DNA from 2 places in the Planifilum fimeticola genome. Region 1 is predicted to be linked to the other one. Evidence: a T-box and tRNA genes for the amino acid it is inferred to sense, from the RefSeq annotation. Region 1 holds a T-box; the other holds one or more tRNA genes.

Region 1 (7,242 bases):
ATCTGCGCCTCCTTCACAACGAATGCGCCAAACTGGCCGTTTATGCGGGGACCGGCGGAACGGTATCCTCCGAGGATGTGGACCGCATGGTTCCACGGACGCTGGAGGAGGATGTCTTCAAGTTGATGGACCGGGCGGCCGGGCGCAAGGTGGAGGAAGCCTTCTCCATATTGTACGATTTGCTGAATCAACGGGAGGAACCGATACGCATCCTGGCGCTGATGATCCGCCAGTTCCGCATCTTGTTGCAGGTGAAACTGTTGGCCGCCCAGGGAAAATCGGAGCGGGAGATCGCTTCCCTACTGGGTCTTCACCCCTACCCGGTGAAACTGGCCCGCAGACAGGGGAAAGCGTATTCGGAGCGGCAATTGCGTCGGTTGCTCCTATCGGCGATTGAGACGGACCAGGCGATCAAATCGGGAAAAATCGACAAAACCCTCGCCCTGGAGCGCTTTCTGTTCCAACTTGGCCAGGACCATGCGGCGGCGGCCGAAAGGGGGAGGTGAGGAGCCGGGGAGGAAGCGCACCTTCGAAACTCGCCGGCAGTGAAAAGCCCGCTTCATCGCTTTGATGAAACGGGCTTTTCCGTGTTTGAAAGGACCGGGGCCTCGCGCTCCGCCTCCCTTTGGGCACTTTTGTCGTCCGCTCTGCCGAAGCGGAACACGTCCCCCTGTTTCCGGGTGACGATCCGGTCCTCTTCCTTTCCGGCCGCGGCCAGCAGGCGTTTCAGCGGTTCCTTCACCGGTTCCTGGGAAAGGACGAAGGTGTCGTAGTGAATCGGCATCAGCCACCGGGCCCCGGTGTCGAGGAACATCGCCCACGCCTGCTCCGGGGTACAGTGGTTTCGCTGGAAGGAATCCGGAGAGTAGGCGCCGATCGGCATGAAGGCCAGATCGATTTTTCCCCGCCTTCTCAATTTCACAAACTCCGGCGTGTAGGCGGTGTCGCCGGGATAGAACAGGCGGACGCCGTTTTTTTCAATGAGATAGCCGGTATATCCGTAGTCGGTGTTCCAGGGGAACCGGTTCCCCCAGTGGCGGACGGGGACCGCCTGCACCCGGACGCCGAGATCGGTCAGGGTCACGCTTTCTTCCCCGTGAAGTTCCACCACTTCGCCAAAGGGCATATGCCTGAGCAGCCGGGAAGTTTTCTTGGCGGTGATCACCCGCGTCCGCGGTCCGGCCAGTTTTCTGAGGGTGGGCAGATCGAAATGGTCCATGTGCGCGTGGGACAACAGGATCAGGTCGACCCGGTCCAGATCCTCGAGGCGCAGGGCCGGGGCGGTGTGTCTCATCGGACCGATCTGCCACGGGCCCAGTTGCACTCCGATCTTGGGTCCCAGAACCGGATCCGTCAGAATCCTCAAACCGTACAGATTGATCAGCACCGTGGAGTGACCGACCCAGCCGACGGTCACCTCGTCATCCCGCCACTCACGGGGTTTCAGCCGCCGCTCCGGTTCGCCGGGCGACCGTTTCGGAAAGCGGCGGCGCATGCGGAGCCATATCCCGAGGATGAGCAGGATCGGCAGAGCGACCAGAGTGAGCAGTACGGTGAACAAAATCTTCATCATGGTTTCGCTTCGACTCCTACTGTGACATCATTTTCAATATACCCTATCCCGGCTGTGATTTCCTGCCGGAGCGGACGATCGACCGCCGGAATTGTGGTATCCTATCAATAAATGAACAAGGTTGGGGGGAGATCCCATGAAAATCGTCAGCGCCTGTTTTGCCGGAATTCACTGCCGGTACGATCAGCGGCACAACGCCTTGGCGGAAATCCGCCGGCTGGTGCGCGAAGGAAAAGCGATTCCCGTTTGCCCCGAGCAGGCGGGCGGTCTGCCCACCCCGCGCAACCCGGCTGAAATTGTCGGCGGGGACGGCGAGGATGTCCTGGACGGAAAGGCCCGGGTCATCGACAATCAGGGCAACGACGTGACGGAGCAGTTTCTCGCCGGAGCCCGCAAGACCCTCGCCGTCGCCCAAGCCGTGGGGGCGAAGCAGGCGATTTTGAAGGAACGAAGCCCCTCCTGCGGAAGCTGCATGATCTACGACGGCACCTTCAGCGGCGGGAAGAAGCCCGGCGTCGGCGTCACGGCGGCCCTGCTCCGCCGACACGGGATTGAGGTGGTGTCGGAAGAGACGATGGAAGATCGCAGCGCCCAAGAGCCCGGGAAGGACGACGGGCCGGCGAAGGGTTGAAAAACCCGGCTTGAGGAAGCCGGGAATGCTGAACACGAGTTTTTTCGTTGTCATCCCTGTTCCGTGTTGGCGGGCGCGGCAAGGGATTGGCGGAGGCGGCGGTATCGGAGATACATGCCCACCCGCCAGGGCAGGATCATTCCGAAGGCCAGCGTGAAAAACAGGCCGGCCGTCTGGGGAATCGAGATGTATTGTTCCACGTAACCGTGCAGGAGAAGGCGCACCGAAAGCAAGGTCAACAGGATCACGATGAAAGAAAGGGATCGTTTCAAATAGATTTCCCCGTTCACCACTTCAAACCGGGACGTCATGATCAGGGGAGTGGCCAAAAAGACGGCTCCCGCCGCAAAGGCGATCAGTCCCCACCAAACCGGAAAATGGGTGGACGGGTGGAGAAACATCAGAAATCCGGTGCTCATCCCCAAGGGCGGCATGATGATCCCCTTGGGCGTTACCGGCCGTTTTGTCGCTCGAATTCTGAGGAAGATCACCATCAGCGCCATCGTGGCGACACCCAGCGTGAAGGCGATCTGCGGGTGGAGGGCGATTGCATGCGTCATGGACGGATCCTCCAATGCGCGCGGTTTCTGTGGCAAACCCGCTCGGCGTTATTGGGAAATTACCTCTTTATTTTAGCATAATCTTACCCGACATGCCCGTCACGTACAAGTCGGTGAAAGGGACGCGCACCGGCCTTCCCTTATCTTGGCTGCGCGAGCGGCGGAAGATTCATCGTCGAGGGGCTGCATCACCGCGCCGGGCAAAAAAAGAGGGGGACCGGCAGATTCCCCCGCGCATGGGCGCGTCGCCCTTACTCTTTCCCCGCCGGCTTCCGCCCAAACACTCCTTCGTGCACGAAGGAACTCAGCGGCCGGCGCTGGGACGGTTGCTCCCGTTCCTGCAGTCCGTCCGGCAAGGCTTCCCGCGGCCCTTGGTATCCGATGGCGATCAGGGCCTGGATGGCGTACTCGTCCGGAATGCCCAGCGTTTCACGGGCTTTCGCCATATCGAACCCGGTCATCGGGTGGGTGATCAATCCCTTGCGGACGGCCTCCAACGCCAGGAAGCCCCAGGCTGCCCCCGTGTCGAAGGCGTGGGAAAGGTTGTCGCCGCGGTCGGACACCCGTTGGGACAGTATCAGGACGAGAACGGGCGCCTTGCGGCACCAGGCCAGGTTGAACTCGGAAATGAAAGGATAAAACTTCTCCCGGTCCTCGGGCGTGCGGGCGATCACGAACCGCCACGGCTGCAGGTTGAAGGCGGAAGGAGCCCACCGCGCCGCCTCAAAGAGGCTCCAGAGCACATCTTCCGGTACATCCTTGTCCAGAAAGGAACGCGGCGACCAGCGGTTCAGATAGACCGGATCGATATCGTATTCCGCTTGCCGATACAAGGTGGATGTCGGTGCTTTGCTCATGGTTTTTTACCTCTCCTTTCGGTTTGCACAGTTCGATATTATATCACATATTTCATTCCGTTCGATTCAGCCGGACGGAGCGGTGAGCCCGGGACACGGATGCTTTAAAGGGTTCGGTGCACCTTGCCCTTTTTCCATTTTTCAGGTATGATAATGAATATTCCTATGATCGTCATGTCTCATCCTGAAAATACAGGAACCGCGATGAAGAAGAGGAGTAGCGCGGCACGGGTCGTTTCAGAGAGTCGGCGGATGGTGCGAGCCGATCGCCTCCCGCGTGAATGGACTTCGGAGCAGTTCCCCGAAACGGCGCTCCGATGCTGCGCCGGTGTAGGCGGAACCGGTGGCGGACCGTTATTTCCGTAAAAGCGCGTCTCCTTACGGAGTCGAAGTAGGGTGGCACCGCGAGGCGATCCCTCGTCCCTGTCCGGGATGGGGGTTTTTTGTTTAGACAAAGGACTCGGGAGAAAGGAGCGATAAGTGATGAAACGGATTTTGTCGGGCATTCAGCCCACGGGAAATCTTCATCTGGGCAACTATCTGGGTGCCCTCAAGAGATTTGTCCAGCTTCAGCATGAAGCGGATTGCTATTTCTGTGTCGTCGATCTGCACGCGTTGACGGTACCCCACGATCCGGCGGAACTGCGGGAGAAAACCATGGAAGTGGCTACGTTGTATCTGGCGGCTGGGCTGGATCCGGATAAAATGACGATGTTCATTCAATCCCATGTCCGGGCCCATCCGGAAGCGTCTTGGCTGTTGGAATGCGTCGCCCGGGTCGGAGAACTGGACCGGATGATCCAGTTCAAGGAGAAGAGCAAGGGTTCCGACAGCGTGTCCGTCGGCCTATATACCTATCCGGTGTTGATGGCGGCGGATATCCTCCTTTATCAGGCCGATGCGGTGCCCGTGGGCGAAGACCAGAAACAGCACTTGGAATTGTGCCGCGACTTGGCCGAGCGGTTCAACCGGCAATACGGCGACGTGCTCACGGTGCCGGAGCCTTTGATCGGAGAAGTGGGTGCACGGATCATGGGACTGGACAATCCCCGGAAGAAGATGAGCAAATCCGCCGGAAGCCCCGCCAACTTCATCGCCCTTTTGGATGATCCCGACACGATCGTGAAGAAGATCAAGCGGGCGGTGACCGATTCGGAAAATGTGATCCGTTACGATCCGGATGAAAAGCCGGGGATCAGCAACCTGTTGGTCATTTACAGCCTGTTGTCGGGCGAATCCATTCCCTCTTTGGAACAAAAATACCAGGGAGTGGGATACGGTCAGTTTAAGCGGGATCTGGCCGAAGTGGTTGTGGAGCACCTGACCCCGATTCAGGAGCGTTACAGGGAATTGCGGAAGTCGGGAGAGGTGGAGCGCGTGTTGGCGGCCGGAGCGGAACAGGCCAGCCGAGTGGCCGATGAAACGCTGAATAAGATGAAGGAATCGATAGGGCTGCTTCCCCGGCTGGGTTGAGAGGATCCGGCCTGTTTGCCCGAGAACGGAGGGAGGGGGAAAGCGGTGACGAATTCGGCGGATGAACGGCGTTTCCTTCCGCCGGAGCGGGTGGAGCGGTTTCGCCAGGACCCCTTTGCCCGGCGGATGGGTTTCGAGCTCGTCGAAGCCGCTCCGGGTTACGCGCGGGTGGCCGTGGAACTGACGGAGGATCTGTTCAATTTCGCCGGAACGCCCCACGGCGGTTTGCTGTTCAGCCTGGCCGACTATGCCTTCGCCGTGGCCAGCAATTCCCACGGGCGGGTCGCCCTGGCCACCAATGTGTCCATTCAGTTTATGGCGGCGGCCGAAGTGGGGGATCGGTTGTACGCCGAGGCGAAGGAGAGCCATTTGACCCGCCGGGCGGGCTTTTACGACATGACCGTCACGACGGAATCGGGTCGGCTCGTGGCCCGTTGCCTCGGCGTGGTGCATCGGACAAGCCGCTCCCTGGACGGGGATGAGCCGGATCCGAGGGGCGGCTGACAAGGCAAAAGCCCGGAACCTAAAAAGGTTCCGGGCTTTTTCGCGCTTTCGGGGGTTCAGGGGACCCTCAAGGATGCAACTGGAACGAACATCTATCGCGTATGGATCACCGCGGATCACGGAAATTCGTTCGGCAGCCACGATCAAGAGGGATTACCTCGCCCGGCGGCTTCAGGCCGGGGGAATTCAACCCTGAAGAGCGTTCCACTTTTTCATCAGGCGGGATTTTTGACGGGCCGCCTTATTTTTATGGATCAGACCTTTGGTGACGGCTTTGTCCAGTTTTTTGGTCGCTTCGCGGAGCAGGGGAAGGGCTTTTTCCTTGTCCTGCTGTTCAACGGCCACCAAGAACTTCTTCACCGCCGTCCGCATGGCGGATTTTTGGGCAGCCCGGAGGCGGCGCCTCTTTTCGTTCGTTTTGGCCCGCTTCTTCGCCGATTTGATGTTGGGCATTCTTTCACCTCCCGGATCAATAGGTGCGACCTGATTGAGCAACATTCATGATTTTAGCACGGAGGCTGTGAAAAAGCAAGGAACAGGAATAAACTGTCCCGCGGGAGGGCAACAATGGGGAATAATCGGATAAAAGGGGATGAAGTCGGGGATGAACTGGGAGTCGGACGGAAAGCGATCCGCGGAGGGTAGGGGAATCAACACAGGTCCTTTCCAGGTGAGGACGGACCTGGCCCGGGAGGCGCACGATCTCGCCCTCGAGAAGCGGACCGACGGAAGCGCCATACCCGGAGTGCGAATCGAGGAGGATGAGGACGGCGGCATCCGCGTCAGCTGGATCTGGGTGGAAAGCGAAGAAGGGGCCCGGGAACTGGGAAAGAAGCCGGGCACATACTTGACCCTGGAAGTTCCCGGCCTCCGGAGCAAGGACTCCAAATTGCAGCACCGGGTGGCCGCCCGCTTTGCCGAGGAGTTCAGCCGCTTCCTGAAGGAGACGGGCGTGTCCGACGACGCCAAGGTGCTGGTCGTCGGCCTGGGGAACTGGAATGTGACGGCCGACGCCCTGGGGCCCTTTGTCATCAAGCATATCCTGGTGACCCGCCACCTGTTCGAGCTGATGCCGGAACAGGTAGAGGAGGGTTATCGGCCGGTCAGCGCCGTTTCGCCGGGAGTGTTGGGGATCACCGGGATCGAGACGAGTGAAATCGTCCACGGAATCGTGGAGAAGACCCAACCCGACCTGGTCATCGCCATCGATTCCCTGGCTTCCCGCGCCCTGACACGGGTCAACACGACCATCCAGGTGGCGGATTCCGGAATCAACCCCGGAGCGGGGGTGGGCAATCGGAGAAAGGCTCTGACGAAGGAAACCCTGGGGGTTCCGGTGATCGCCGTGGGAGTTCCCACGGTGGTCGATGCGGTCACCATCGTATACGACACGCTCAATCTGGCATTGGCCTATCTGAAGCGGGAGATGGGAAAAGAGAAGACCGGCCATCCGTTGGATCCCGTCAACCTTCCGGATTTGCGCGAGTTGGAGGGGCAAGAGATCACCCCGGAGCTGAGAAGCCGGTTCCTCGGCTTGATCGGGGGGCTCTCGCCCGAGGAGAAGCGGCAGTTGATCCACGAGGTGTTGACGCCCCTGGGGCAGAACCTGATCGTCACCCCCAAGGAGGTGGACGCCTTTGTGAC
Region 2 (7,242 bases), on a different contig from region 1:
TGTGCGCTGCTTCGTACCGCTTGACGCAATCCTGGTAAAGCTTTTGGGCGAATTGGGCGTCTTTCCATCCCTTGATGACGGTCTGCTTGTTTTCCAGGTCTTTGTAAACTTTGAAGAAGTGTTCGATTTCCTTGAGCACGTGGGGGGCGACATCCTTCAGGCTTTGCACTTGATCCCAGCGCGGGTCGTCCACCGGGACGGCGAGGAGCTTTTCATCCTCTCCCTTGTCATCGGCCATCAGCAGCACACCGATGACGCGGGAGCGGATGACACATCCGGGGAAGGTGGGGAAAGTGGTCAGCACGAGGATGTCCAAGGGGTCACCGTCTTCGGCCAGGGTGCCTTCCAGGTAGCCGTATTCGGTGGGATAATGCATCGGGGAATACAAAACCCGATCCAGGCGGAAAACACCCGCTTCCTTGTCGTATTCATATTTGTTTTGGCTTCCAGCCGGAATTTCGATAAACGCATCGACGATCAACGGTTGTTGCATCAGCAATCCTCCCTTGCTGCAGCATAAATTTCAAGGTGAAGTTGACAAAAACCGGTTCGTCCTGGCCCGTGTCTTTTGCCAACAATAACATTCTAGTCTCTTTTTTCCGGTGAATCAAACGGTTTATGCCGTGGGCTGTGGTACAATGTTATCAGCATACGCAGGGAGGGGGACGGGGAGTGGAAGTTCCCTGCATTTCCGCAGAAGAATTTGCAGAAAAGTACCGGTCCGGAGCGCTGAAGGACGCGACGCTGTTGGATGTGCGGGAGTGGGAGGAATGGCTGGTCGATCGGTTGGAGGAAGCGGAATTCCTGCCCTTGTCCAGTTTTCCCCCGCCACCGGGGAGGTTGAATCCGGAAAAGCCCATTTACGTATTTTGCGCCCACGGGGTTCGCAGCGTCTATGCGACGGATCTGCTGCTTCGGCAGGGTTATCCGCGGGTGATCCATGTGGAGGGCGGTCTGGCCCGGGTGCGGCTCCTGCTTGAAAAATAAAAAAGCCGCCCTAGGAAACTGGGGCAGCTTTTTCCGTCATCACTCTTCCACTTTGATGGATTCGGTCGGGCAGCCTTCTTGGGCGTCCCTCACATCATCCCAGAATTCTTCAGGGACATCCGCCGTTCCCGTGTTGTCGTCCAGGATGACGTAGGCGATCCCGTCTTCATCGTAATCGTATACGTCGGGTGCGGTCGCTCCGCAAGCTCCACAAGCGATGCATGTATCTTGATCTACCCATGTGCGCATGGCTAAGCCTCCCGTTATAAATTGCAACGATGCCAAACCTCATTTTAGAATGATTCCCCGCGGTTTGCAAGGGAGTTGGGAAAGATGGAAGATTTCGAAGAACGGGGTGGGGGGGCGCAGCAGGGGAAACCGGGCATGACGGACCGGGTTCTGTTGCTCAACCTCTATTTCACCCAGTTTCTCGTGCTCTTGCTGGCAGTGATCTTCCTTTTCTTTCAGGGAAGGTTGTCGGCGGATCTTTTCGTCTGGCGGGAAGGCCTTTTCTGGGCTGTCGGGGCGCTGTTGGGAATGGTGGCGGTGGGGATTGAGATTTTTCTCGCGCTGGTGCTTCCCGCCAAATGGTTGGATGACGGGGGGATCAATCTGCGTCTGTTTCGGCGCCGATCCCTGTTGCACATCGCCTGGATCGCCTTGCTGGTTTCCGTTGCGGAGGAACTGTTGTTTCGGGGAGCGGTTCAGCACTGGCTGGGAATATGGGGAACCAGCCTGCTGTTTACGTTGATCCATTTTCGATATCTGCGGCAGTGGGCGATGGCATCCCTGCTGTTTGTCATAAGCGCCGCCCTCGGGTGGTTGGTGGAGTGGAGCGGAACGCTGACCCCGGCGATCGTCGCCCATTTTATTATCGATTTCGTGATGGGTGCGTTAATACGGCTGGGAAGGATTCCCGGGATGGAGGTGCCGAAGGACAAGGCATGACCGGGGGGAAAAGGGCATAGGCTGGGATGAAGGCAAAGGACGGGGGGATGGAGAGATGTCCCGTCGGCTTTTCCTGTGCGGCCCCCTTCTCACCTGGTTTCTCGCGGGGATTGCCCTTTATCGGTTGCCCGGACAGACGCCCGGTTCATCCCTTTGGAGGTATTTTTCCGTCGATTTTCTGGTGTTTTTGGTGCTGTGGGCCTTTTGTTTCCACATTCTTTTTCGCTCCGTCGCGAGAGGGATCGCAGGACTTATGGAACTGCCCCTGCCGTTCACCCACCGGAATCGTCTGCGTTGGGCCATTCCGGTCGCCTCGGGCCTGTTGTTGCTCCTCTTCCTTTTTTTTCAGGCGCCGGCGTTTACCGCGTTGGGAGCGGGGTTTTTCGGGGGAAGGGAGATGCGATCTTGGCTCCGAAAAAGGAGAGCCCGTTTTCCGGGATAGGGGCTTGTCCACAGAGGGCAAAGGGAGCGCGGTCATCTGTGCCCTCTCGGTCAGTCCGCACCCCCTTTCCGTTGAAGTCCTTCTTCTCGATACGGGCGATGCGCTCGGTAGAGCGCTACGATCGAAGCACTCTGAGGGCCCGGGCAACCTTTCTGGCGAAAACCAGGGGGTTTTCCACCGATTCGAAATGAATGTAGAACAGGCGGGGATTATCAAATAACCAGTGATTGTGCAGCGCCGTGACAAGAATTCCCTGTTTTCGGAGGGCTGAAATGAAGGGGTTGATCTCCCTTTGCAAAATCACCGTCTCGCCCAAATTCAGCGCCCGGCCTTGCCGGTCGAGGCTCTCAAAGCTGAAGAAGGTCGGCAATACCAGCGGGGAGCGGCTGCGACGCCCCAGAATGGTGACAGGGATGTTTCGGAACCTTTGAATGAAGCAAACGCCGTTGATGACGCTCGAGGATCCGCCCACAATTCTCGCAAATTGACGGCATAGCCTATCCAGCGCCTTCAAGGATTCAACCTCCTTTTACCGTTTGATTTCACTATACGTATCTGCCGGTCATGTGTTGTGGTCCTTTCCCCAATGATCGAAAATGGGTTTTCCTTGAAGGCGATGATCCGCACTTCCGAAAAAGGGCTTGCCGCAGGGGCATTTTCCATCCATCCCCCCTTGACAGCCTCCCGGCTCCTGTATTAAGATAATACACGCATCGGTTCTGGGCTGTGGAGAGATACCCAAGAGGCCGAAGGGGACGGTTTGCTAAACCGTTAGGGGGTCGAATGGCCCCGCGCGGGTTCGAATCCCGCTCTCTCCGCCAGACCAAGGGGAGGACGCTCCGTCAACCGGCGGGTCGTCCTCCCGCATTCCAAGGATGTGGCGGCGTAGCTCAGCTGGCTAGAGCGTACGGTTCATACCCGTAAGGTCGGGGGTTCGAGGCCCTCCGCCGCTACCAAGGTGCAGGGGCGTAGTTTAATGGCAGAACAGAGGTCTCCAAAACCTCCAGTGCGGGTTCGATTCCTGCCGCCCCTGCCATCATAAACGGGGGCATAGCCAAGTGGTAAGGCACGGGACTGCAAATCCCTTATCCCCGGTTCGAATCCGGGTGCCCCCTCCAGTAGATTGAAAGATCTCCTTCAGAAAGAAGGGTTCTTTTTTTATTTTTCACCGGGGGAAAAAATTCCCGTAAAATTCAGGGTGAAAAATGGGATTGCCTTGGTGTATTCTTTTATCAAAGGGAGAAAAATAGGAAACCGGATGCCGGAACGAATGGGGAGATCCTCTCATACGCTGTAAATGAAGAGGTCTCCTACGAGGGAGGGTAAACCATGCGTGTCGAGCGATTGGGTCGGGATAAAATCCGCTTCTACCTGTCGCTGGACGACTTGGTGGAGCGAGGAATCGAAAAAGAGGATATGTGGCGGGACATCCCCAAAGTCCATGAGCTCTTCAACGACATGATGGAACAGGCGTATCGGGAGTTGGGGTTTGAAATCGCAGGACCCGTTGCAGTCGAGGTGTTTACTCTTCCGGCTCAGGGAATGGTCGTCATCGTCACGCGGGGACGTCCGTCGCACTCCGGGGAGTTTGACGATGATGACATGTACGAATTGGAAGTTACCTTGGAGGAAAGCGATCAAATTATTTTCCGGTTTGTCGATTTCGAGGACCTCGTACAAGCTGCGATGCGCATGCACCCACTCGTGGAGCGGGATGAGGGCAAGGTTTATGCCCACCAGGGACAGTATTACCTGGTCTTCGACGAGGATGTAAAGACGAAGAATCTGGACGCCCTGGTGGCCATACTTTCCGAATACGGCGAAGCTTCCACCGTGACCGAACATGTGTTGGTGGAATACGGGACCACGGTGTGGGCGAAAGATGCCGTCCATGAGCTTGTGCGTCACTTTTCCCGATGAAAATAACCGCGCCGAAGGGCGCGGTTTTGTAGTGGCTTCACAGCCGGAACCAGTCGTCGGACCGGTCGGTTGAATGATAAAACTCCCCCTTTTTGACGACCAATTGAAAATATTCCTTCCTGCGCAGCCCGGTCAATTTCCCGTCGAAAACGCCGGGAAACACGCGCTCGATGGAGGCCCTCTGGGTTCGATGCTGGCGGAGCGCTTCCGCGATGCGCTGCAGGTAAGGGGAGACGTCGATCACTGTGGTGATCAGCTCATCAGCGGTCGCGTGAACGGGACGCTGGACGTCGCGGGCGACCGATTCCGGAATGGCGACGTAATACAGGGAAAGGGATTTTCTCCGCCCGCTCTCCAGCACCGCCCGAAGGGCGGCTTTTTGAATGGCCTGGTGGTCCGGATGACCGGAGATGCCGTGGGGCGGGAAGGTGACGATCACATCGGGGTTTGTGCTTTCGATCACGGTGCCGATTTCCTCCGCCAGCATTTCCTCCGGCAGATCCTTCAACCGGCCGTCGCCGTGATTCCGCAGGATGATGCGATCAAGTCCCAATATCTCGCCGGCGCGCTTCAATTCCTCGGCCCGGGTGTCACCGAGCTGTTCCGGTGCACAAACCCCCGCGGTTTTCCCCGCCTCTCCCCGCGTGGCGCAGTAGAGCACCAGGCGGGTGTCCTTTTGTTCGGCATACCGGGCGATCGAACCGCCGCAGGAGAAGGTTTCGTCATCCGGGTGGGCAAAGACGAGCAATGCGGTTCGGGACATGGAAGGCCTCCTCTCTGAAACGGAAAAAAGTGGCGGACCAATTTCGGATTTCCACAATCATTATACTTCACTTTCATCAGGCAGTGTTCTTTTTCTCACAACTGGTGTATACTTGGTAATGGACTGATCGGGATCATATATTTTGAGGTGGTCAAAGATGGCACAGCAGACGGAAGAAACCGAAAAACAGACGCTTCCGAAGACGGAGGAGATGGATGTCCTCGCATCGACGCAGACGGTGATCAAACGGGCTCTGGAGAAGCTGGGTTATCCGGAGCACGTTTATGAATTGCTGAAGGAGCCGTTGCGGGTGCTTACGGTCCGCATCCCCGTCCGCATGGACGACGGCAGCGTCAAGGTGTTCACCGGGTACCGGGCGCAACACAACGATGCGGTGGGCCCCACCAAAGGAGGCGTGCGGTTTCATCCGGACGTTACTGAAAATGAAGTGAAAGCGCTTTCCATTTGGATGAGCATCAAAGCGGGAATTGTCGATTTGCCTTACGGCGGAGGCAAGGGAGGCATCGTTTGCGATCCGCGCCAGCTGTCTTTCCGCGAATTGGAAAGGCTGTCCCGGGGTTATGTCCGGGCCATCAGCCAAATCGTCGGACCGACCAAGGATATCCCCGCCCCGGACGTGTTTACCAACTCGCAGATCATGGCATGGATGCTGGACGAATACAGCCGTATCCGTGAGTTTGATTCCCCGGCCTTCATCACCGGGAAGCCGCTGGTGCTGGGCGGTTCGCGGGGGCGTGAGACCGCCACGGCCAAGGGGGTCACCATCATGATTCGCGAGGCCGCCAAGCGCCGGAATCTGGATCTGAAGGATGCCCGGGTGGTGATCCAAGGCTTCGGAAATGCCGGCAGTTTCCTGGCGAAGTTCATGAGCGATGCCGGCGCCAAGGTGATCGGCATTTCCGATGTGTACGGCGGTTTGTATGACGAAAACGGTTTGGACATCGATTATCTGCTGGACCGCAGGGACTCCTTCGGAACGGTGACCCGCCTGTTTAAGAACACCATCACCAATCAGGAGCTTCTGGAACTGGATTGCGACATTCTCGTGCCGGCGGCGGTGGAAAATCAGATCACCGCAGCCAATGCGCATCGGATTCGGGCGGATATCGTGGTGGAGGCGGCCAACGGTCCGACGACACTGGAAGCGACGCGCATCCTGAGCGAACGGGGCATACTGCTGGTGCCGGATGTGCTGGCCAGCGCCGGCGGGGTTACCGTCTCCTACTTTGAATGGGTCCAGAACAATCAGGGATATTATTGGTCGGAAGAAGAAGTGGAGCGCAAGTTGGAAGAGATCATGGTCAACGCCTTCGATAACGTCTACAACCTCGCCCGCTCGCGCAAGGTGGACATGCGGTTGGCGGCCTACATGGTCGGGGTTCGCAAAATGGCGGAGGCCTCCCGCTTTCGCGGTTGGGTATAGATGGGCTATAATAAATCTTGGACGCCATTTTTCAGAAAAAGCACCCTGTTATTGGGGTGTTTTTTCTGTGGAGCCGGAGGGATACAGATGCACGATCCGATCATCGTCGGCGCCGGACCCTGCGGGTTGTCCGTCGCCATCGAGACGAAAAAACGGGGGATGAATCCCCTGGTGATTGAAAAGGGATGTCTGGTCAATTCGATTTATCACTTTCCCACTCACATGCAGTTTTTCAGCACGCCGGAGCTGTTGGAGATCGGCGGGATTCCCTTTGTCACCGCGGGGGAGAAGCCGGTTCGCGCGGAAGCGTTGAAATATTACCGGGCTGTGACGAAAAAATACGAACTGAAGGTTCACACCTATGAGAAGGTGGTCCGGGCGGAGAAGGGGGAGGGCGGTTTCGCCGTATTCACCGAGGGGAGGGACGGCAGGGAGAATCGTTATGAGACGCCTCATCTCGTGATCGCCACCGGTTATTACGACAATCCCAACCGGATGAACATTCCGGGGGAGGATTTGCCGAAGGTGCATCATTATTTCCGCGAAGCCCATCCCTATGCCGACATGGATGTTTTGGTGGTCGGCGGCAAAAACTCCGCGGTGGAAGCGGCTCTGGAGCTCCATCGGGCCGGAGCCCGGGTGACGATGGCTTACCGCCGGGAAGCCTTCACCGGGAGCGTCAAGGCGTGGGTGAAACCGGTGATCGAAAGCGCCATCAACAAGGGCTGGATTCGCATG

The links. The T-box of region 1 lies ahead of trpS (tryptophan--tRNA ligase). A T-box ahead of a tRNA ligase gene usually reads a tRNA of that ligase, here a tRNA-Trp.
Region 2: it has a tRNA-Trp gene. The T-box ahead of trpS (tryptophan--tRNA ligase) is inferred to sense a tRNA for this amino acid. The anticodon was not compared.

What each region holds. Positions count from the first base shown of each region.
Region 1 covers NZ_PVNE01000008.1:87,293-94,534, reverse strand. Annotated here, with positions in the region: gene holA (DNA polymerase III subunit delta) at 1-506, shown strand, start outside; gene CLV97_RS06925 (MBL fold metallo-hydrolase) at 560-1,573, opposite strand; gene CLV97_RS06920 (2-thiouracil desulfurase family protein) at 1,710-2,204, shown strand; gene CLV97_RS06915 (CcdC family protein) at 2,255-2,764, opposite strand; gene CLV97_RS06910 (nitroreductase family protein) at 3,016-3,621, opposite strand; T-box leader at 3,817-4,049, shown strand; gene trpS (tryptophan--tRNA ligase) at 4,105-5,094, shown strand; gene CLV97_RS06900 (PaaI family thioesterase) at 5,140-5,598, shown strand; gene rpsT (30S ribosomal protein S20) at 5,785-6,051, opposite strand; gene gpr (GPR endopeptidase) at 6,203-7,242, shown strand, end outside.
Region 2 covers NZ_PVNE01000018.1:58,573-65,814, forward strand. Annotated here, with positions in the region: gene CLV97_RS11585 (inorganic diphosphatase) at 1-493, opposite strand, end outside; gene CLV97_RS11590 (rhodanese-like domain-containing protein) at 673-987, shown strand; gene CLV97_RS11595 (ferredoxin) at 1,027-1,236, opposite strand; gene CLV97_RS11600 (CPBP family intramembrane glutamic endopeptidase) at 1,321-1,935, shown strand; gene CLV97_RS11605 (hypothetical protein) at 1,991-2,377, shown strand; gene CLV97_RS11610 (DUF1259 domain-containing protein) at 2,493-2,891, opposite strand; tRNA gene CLV97_RS11615 (tRNA-Ser) at 3,106-3,198, shown strand; tRNA gene CLV97_RS11620 (tRNA-Met) at 3,257-3,333, shown strand; tRNA gene CLV97_RS11625 (tRNA-Trp) at 3,340-3,413, shown strand; tRNA gene CLV97_RS11630 (tRNA-Cys) at 3,422-3,495, shown strand; gene CLV97_RS11635 (genetic competence negative regulator) at 3,707-4,297, shown strand; gene CLV97_RS11640 (PIG-L deacetylase family protein) at 4,335-5,060, opposite strand; gene CLV97_RS11645 (Glu/Leu/Phe/Val family dehydrogenase) at 5,218-6,504, shown strand; gene CLV97_RS11650 (YpdA family putative bacillithiol disulfide reductase) at 6,592-7,242, shown strand, end outside.